Regions from separate parts of the Acidicapsa ligni genome, predicted to be linked through region 1. Evidence: riboswitches for the same ligand, from Rfam matches in the RefSeq annotation. Region 1 holds a riboswitch; the other holds the start of a gene.

What was found. A riboswitch is a leader RNA that binds a small molecule or an ion and turns the genes downstream of it on or off. The one in region 1 is predicted to bind fluoride.
Region 2: it holds a riboswitch for fluoride, as region 1 does, so the genes downstream of both, OHL19_RS04335 (voltage-gated chloride channel family protein) here and eno (phosphopyruvate hydratase) in region 1, are expected to answer to the same signal.

Annotation. Positions count from the first base shown of each region.
Region 1 covers NZ_JAGSYG010000001.1:1,472,650-1,476,059, forward strand. Annotated here, with positions in the region: gene OHL19_RS06030 (dynamin family protein) at 1-541, opposite strand, end outside; gene eno (phosphopyruvate hydratase) at 604-1,935, opposite strand; fluoride riboswitch at 2,118-2,195, opposite strand; fluoride riboswitch at 2,379-2,440, shown strand; gene OHL19_RS06040 (respiratory chain complex I subunit 1 family protein) at 2,557-3,410, shown strand, end outside.
Region 2 covers NZ_JAGSYG010000001.1:1,100,908-1,104,317, forward strand. Annotated here, with positions in the region: gene OHL19_RS04330 (metallopeptidase TldD-related protein) at 1-96, shown strand, start outside; gene OHL19_RS04335 (voltage-gated chloride channel family protein) at 152-1,492, opposite strand; fluoride riboswitch at 1,505-1,575, opposite strand; gene OHL19_RS04340 (septal ring lytic transglycosylase RlpA family protein) at 1,642-2,457, opposite strand; gene OHL19_RS04345 (hypothetical protein) at 2,520-2,708, shown strand; gene OHL19_RS04350 (hypothetical protein) at 2,885-3,410, shown strand, end outside.

The sequences.
Region 1 (3,410 bases):
GGCTCTCGAAACTCGTCACGAGGACGAAGGCATCTGCCTCTGGCAGGAATCTCTCTGTTGTTAGCGTGTTCTCAACGATGGGGGATCCTAACCCAGGAGTATCCACGAAGAAGAAGCCTCGGCGCAGGATCTCAACAGGCAACTCGATCTCGGCATAGGCGAGATTCTTCTCATTTCCCGGATTGCCCTTCTGTGTCACGTACGCGGGCAACTCAGAGAGAGGAATCTCTCGGCGCATACCGCTGTTGTTGAAGTTAAGTACAGCCTGTTTTCGGGTCCCATATCGAACCGTCGTAATCACGGATGTCAAAGGAACGATCCCTGTCGGAAGATGTTCGCCCCCCAGGATGGCATTCATGAGGGTCGATTTTCCTCGGCTGAACCTGCCCACGACGAGCAGATTGAATTTATCTTCGGCCAATCGGGCTTGGAGAGAGACACATTCCGATCGAAGAGGCTCGTCCTTTGTATCGAGAGCCCGAGCACTTCTAAGAATATCGGCGAAGCCAAACTTCCATTGCTCGTATTGCTTCAGATCCATTGATACTCCCCATCTTTTGGCCCAAGCGTGTCATCGTCTCAAAGAAGGTAAAGCCGCCTCCTCTATTGCCGCGAGGCCGTTTCCAGTGTCTGCGGTTCTTTACCTTCTTTCCACCGTTTGTAGACGTGCCTTCCCGCATAGCTTGCCTGGTTGCCCAGCTCGTGTTCGATTTCAAGAAGCCGGTTGTACTTGGCAATACGTTCACCCCGGCTGGCGGAACCGGCCTTAATCTGGCCCACGCCCGTCGCTACGGCAAGATCAGCAATGCTCGTATCATCGGTCTCGCCGGAACGGTGGGAGATGACCGCGGTGTATCCATGTTCGCGAGCCATGGCGATGCAATCCAAGGTTTCAGTCACCGTGCCGATCTGATTCAATTTGATCAAGATAGAGTTTGCGATGCCAGACTCAATTCCACGAAGAAAGAGCTCTGGATTGGTTACAAAGTTATCGTCCCCGACGAGCTGAATCTTGTCGCCCAATTCATTGGTCAGCTGTTGCCAACCGCTTCGATCATCCTCAGCAAGGCCATCTTCGAGGGACCAGATTTGGGGGTACTGACTTAGCCAATGTTTCCAGAGCGCGATCATCTCCTCTGAGGTTTTTGTGCTGCAGTCAGACTTGCGAAAGACGTACCCCGTCTCTTCATAGAACTCGCTCGCAGCCGGATCGAGCATTAGCGCAATGTCCTCGCCCGGCTTATATCCAGCTTTGAGAATGGCCTCAAGAATTAGTTCAATCGGCTCTTCGTTAGACTTGAGTTCCGGAGCGAATCCGCCTTCGTCGCCCACAGCGGTGTTATAGCCCTTATTTTGCAGTACAGCTTTAAGAACGTGAAAGGTCTCAACGGCACTTCTTAAGCCATCTCGAAATGATGGTGCGCCGACTGGAGCGATCATGAACTCCTGAAAATCGACGCTATTGTCCGCATGTCTCCCACCATTCAGTACGTTTAGCATCGGGACTGGCAATAGGTGGCCATGCTCGGTCGCAAGATCCAGGTAGAGCGGGAGGCCACGGTACGCCGCTCCGGCGCGGGCAACGGCGAGGGAAACGCCCAGGATCGCGTTCGCTCCAAGCCGGGACTTATTGGGGGTGCCATCCAACGCCCGGAGTTCATCGTCAAGTTCGCGTTGATTGCCTGCATACATCCCCCGCACCTTAGCTGCGATCTCGCCTTCGACATTCGCGCAGGCAACCAGAACACCCTTCCCCCCGTAACGAGACTTGTCACCGTCGCGCAACTCTACGGCCTCACGCTTTCCGGTGGAAGCGCCAGACGGTACCTTGGCAGTCCCGGTCGTCCCACTCGATAGCGTTGCCGTTACAGACAGAGTTGGGTTGCCGCGTGAGTCCAGAATCTCGAGGGCTGACAGTTTGGTTATTTCCGACATTTCCATCACCTTTTCCAACCGGGCCATCTTCCGGTTTACAAGAAAGTCAGATTGGGAATTGCCCAATCTGCGCACATCCACGCCACCACATGCAGAGCGACCGGTCAAAGACGGAGGCCTGCAGGTTCCACGCTTTAGATTTTCTTGGGGATCGCGCCGTAGACATGACTCCGCGACAGGATCCCCTGCCAGGAGTCATCATCTGTTCCACCTATTGGCAAAACAGCGGTTATAAGGTGAACTCCTTCACCGCTACACACACCATAACCTAAAGGTCACGGTGAGGCTTGTCAACCAGACCGTCTGATGGAGCGCACCGGATCATGCGTTCTTTCGCGGAATATTTCGCATCTCAAGGAGCGCAAGGTCACGCAGGCCGGGATGATGCTAAGTCGTTTCTTCACTTGACAGAGCGATCCGAGGCTGCGAGATTTGAAAGACACAATTCGCTCGGTGATGAGGTCCACCTTTAACCGCCCCTTGGGCTGATGACTCCTACCCCCCTAGGAGTCGTACGATGAAAAAAGGTCTGGCCCTTCAACTCGATCGACCTCAGAGAACACACAGTCCTCCCTCGCTTGATGCTCTCGTCGGCCCTTATCTCCGGCCGGGGAGGTCCACGTGATCCTTCCCAATCTGATCCTCCAGATCGGACAGGTCCTCTGCGTTCTTCTGCTCGCCCCGCTCCTGCAAGGATTCATCCTGAAGGCCGAGGAACGGGTACAGCGGAGCTCTGGACCCAGCATTTTCCAACCCTACCGCGATCTGTGGAAGTTATTCCATAAACAGACCGTTGCGCCAGAGTCTGCGTCGTGGATTTATTTTGTCGCTCCGATCATTGCATTTACCGCAATGCTGATCGTCCCGATCTTGATTCCAGTGCTCACGGACCGCCCGCTGCCGCTATCCGATATGGGAGACATGCTCGGCGGCGGCATGGTTCTGACGCTCGGTTCGTTCATCGTGATCCTGGCCGGGTTGGACACGGGAAATGTTTACGGTGGAATTGGGTCCAGCCGAGCAGTGATGTTGACCATTCTTGCCGAGCCGACCCTGATTCTGGTCCTGGTCGGCATTAGCCTACTCGCCAAAGCGATGCTGCCGTTCGTCGTGAACCATCTGTTGCTGTCCAGCCCCTCTCTTTATTGGAATCCTGCGCATCTCTTTCTGATCCTCGCGTTCTTCGCACTGTTGCTGGTCGAAACGGACCGGCTGCCCATCCATTCGAGTACGCATCTCGAGATCTACATGATCGATGAGGCGCGGATTCTCGAATACTCGGGTCCCCTACTTGGTTTGCTCAAGTGGTCATCCATGATGAAGCAGTTCATCCTGTACACCATCTTCTGCAACGTTTTCCTGCTTCCGTGGGGTATGTCACAACTCGGGACGGCGCTCGGTGAACTCGGTTCCGTAATCGCCATATTGCTCAAATTCCTTTTGGTAGCTCTGACCGTCGTTGTGGTGGAGACCGT
Region 2 (3,410 bases), 370 kb from region 1:
ACCGTTCTCGCACCGGCTTTGCTTTTTGACGATGTAACTGTTCGCCGGGCCAATGAGAAGAATGACAAGCTGCCGTTCTATCCGCCACCGAGCTAAAGAGCTTTGATTATGCCAGGCTGTTTTTGCAGCCTGGCATAACTGATTACTTAGATTAATCAGAGTTAGGCGGCGTTGCTTCGGCACGTATCTTGTCTAATTCAGATGTTGAAAGGCTATCCACGCCGTGCCTCCAGCCGTGTTTGCTGTGGCCCAGCCGCTGCGCTGAATAAATGCCAGCGTGCCCTGAAAAAAGATAGCTTGCTACGCATGCAATCACCGCATAACTCCCTGCTTCAACACCGAATAACTCAATCGCCATGAGTGAAGAGGCAATCGGGGTATTTGCTGCACCGGCAAATACTGCCACGAAACCCATTCCTGCAAGCAGACCGGGTGGCAGCGGCAATATCCACGCAAGCGCATTCCCCAGGGTCGCGCCGATAAAAAACAGTGGTGTGACTTCGCCGCCCTTGAAGCCAAAGCCCAGTGTTACTGCGGTAAACAGGAGCTTCGCTGCAAAATCATATGCGGGCAGATGTTGCGAAAACGAATCCACAATCATCGGAATACCGAGTCCGATGTATTTTGTCGTTCCTATCGAAAACACGGCTGCCGCGACAATCGCGCCGCCTACAAAAGGCCGCATTGGCTCCCAGCGGATTGTCTGCTTGCTCCACTTTGTGATGGTGTGCGTCAATCGTGCAAACAGCATGCCCACGAGTCCAAAAGCTATGCCGGCAGCAATCGCTGCGAGGAAGCCAATCCAGTTCATGGCGGGGATTTCTGTTACTCGATAAGCGGTATGTTGAACGCCCCAGGCATGGGTCGCGTAATCCCCTACGAACGAGGCTACAAGGCAGGGGAAGAGGGCGCTGTAGCCGACGCTGCCGATGGCCAGCACTTCAATGCCGAAGATTGCGCCTGCCATCGGCACTCCAAACACGGAACCGAATCCGCCGCTCAGGCCAGCCATTAGTAGAATGCGCCGGTCCCGCGCGTTTAGCCCGAGAGGCCGCGTCAACTGGTCCGCCAGCGAAGCGCCTGTCTGGAGCGCGGTGCCTTCGCGTCCGGCCGATCCGCCAAAGAGATGCGTGATCACCGTACCCAGCAAAATCAGCGGTGTCATGCGCAGTTGCAGGGTAGCTTTCGGGTCGTGAATCTCGTCGATGATGAGATTGTTTCCGCGCTCAACGGACTTGCCGAAGTAGTGGTAGAGCAGACCGACGGCGAGCCCTGCAACGGGCAAGAGAGCGATCATCCACTTGTGGCTTTCACGCACATCTGTCGCCCATGCCAGTGAGACCAACAGCAGTGCTGAAGCTGATCCGGCGAGCACTCCTACCGCCGCGGCAATCAATAGCCAGCGGACAAGGCTGAGGAATACGCGCACTTGTTCTAAACGCATGGGACCGGCGTTTGCGAGCGGTGCGAGACGAGCAAAGATTTTGGGCAAGTATCCTCCTACAGAATCGTAGGAGTCATCAGCATGCGCGGGTTGCGCAGCGGTTCGGGGCGAACTCCATCACCCTGAGAATGTACCCGTAGAGTACCAAGCGTCTTCGATCGGGTCAAACAAATCCTGCGGTTGAGCTATCGGCGAGATCAGTCCAGCCGTACCAGGTAGGCATCGCCTTCGACTGGCCTGATTCGCTTGGCCAGCATCTCTGCCGACTCTCGGTTATCACCAGCAGGACGAATTCTCACCCAGTATCCAGTTGGTCCGGAAAAATCGATTACCTGTGCCGTGTTGTACTCGCGCTCCAGTTGCTCATGCAGCTTCACAGCTTTGCCCTCGTGCTCAAACGCGCCAATCTGTACGCACCAGCGGCCGCCTACGTCGATTGATCGGGGGGCTTCATACACATCCACACGCACCGTTGCGAGACCTGCGCGATATACGCCTGTGGCCTTTGCCGATGCCATGGAAAGGTCGAGTGTGCGCCCCTGTACAAAGGGGCCGCGATCCGTCACGCGCATTGTCGCCGACTGGCCTGTCTTCTCGTTGGTCACGGTAATCAGCGAGCCCATGGGCAGTGTGCGATGCGCCGCGGTCATTACGTTTTGATCGAATACCTTGCCATTGGCACCAACCCGATTATGGTAGGGCGGTCCGTACCAGCTCGCTACGCCTTCTTCGGAATAGATTGGCTTGTGACTCGCCACGTATTGCTCGTCATCGGCCGTAACTACGCTCGGTGGAGGAGGTGCGGGCGCTGGCCTGTAAGACGGTTGCCGGGACTGAATCGGTGGGGGCGCGGGGGCGTTTGCTATGGGAGCGTATTGATGATGGTGGCAGCCTGCGAGCCCGGCCATCATGAGTCCGGTGATCATGAGTGAGGCAGCGCCCAGCAGCGCGGATCTGCGCCTTGTTTCACGCTGCGGCAGCATCTCTGCCACGGCATATTGCCGGGCACTCAACGCGCGGACCCTTCGCTCGTACTTGTACTCGAACTCGGGGCATCTGATTTAGGCGTGTATGGATGCAGAGTGTTGGCCAGCTTCTCCAAGTGCCCCGCCAGCAATCGCAGAGCGCCGCTCGACTCTCGCCTTACCTGTGGAACCACGACTCGGTCAACGTAGGCTACTGCGCTGCGAAGTTCGTAGGCAACGTCATCGACGGCCTCTTCGACACGCTGGCCAAACCCGCTTCCGTACGGATTTCGAGATGAAGCATAATCCTGCATATACGATGCGACCTCGCTTTAAGTCTGGGCATCGCGTGCGCTCTAGTCAATGGGTTTGGCGGCGAATCGGGCTTGCGGGGTGCCGTAAACATTACTCCTGCGCGGGGATTTCCGGAGCGGGCTACCTTTTTCACTTTTTTTACATCGAAAGGTGAAGCAAGATGAAAATGATTCCAGTGAAGCCCATCAAACTCAACGAAATGTTTTTCTCCACCGCTCCCACAGGAATCTCTGTGGTCCTTTTCGGTTGCCTCGTATTCAGTTTTGCAGCTCCGACGATGGCGCAGGAGGCGCATTTTTCCACGCCTGAGCCTGCCGAACTTGTGTCGCTGTATGAGGCATCCGCTGCCCGAGAGCCTGCTCCGCTACTGGTTACGGACGAGCAGCAGGCTGCACCCTCCAATACATCTTCCAATGCATCCGGCAATCTGCCGGATGAGCCAAAACCGGCGAATGCGCACACGAAAAAAGAGTGCCGCTTCATGCCTTGTCCGTGGCCGAATATGGATTGGTACAAGAGCTTTGTGAATGGGCCCCAGGTGAAGCCACTTACGCCAAAGGAAAAAGGCTGGCTGGCGCTGCGGAACTTCGTCGACCCGTTCAACGCTGTCACGATTCTTGGCGAGGCGGCCATCTCGGTTGGCGCGGATTCGCACTCTGCCTATGGCCCGGGTATGCCGGGTTTTG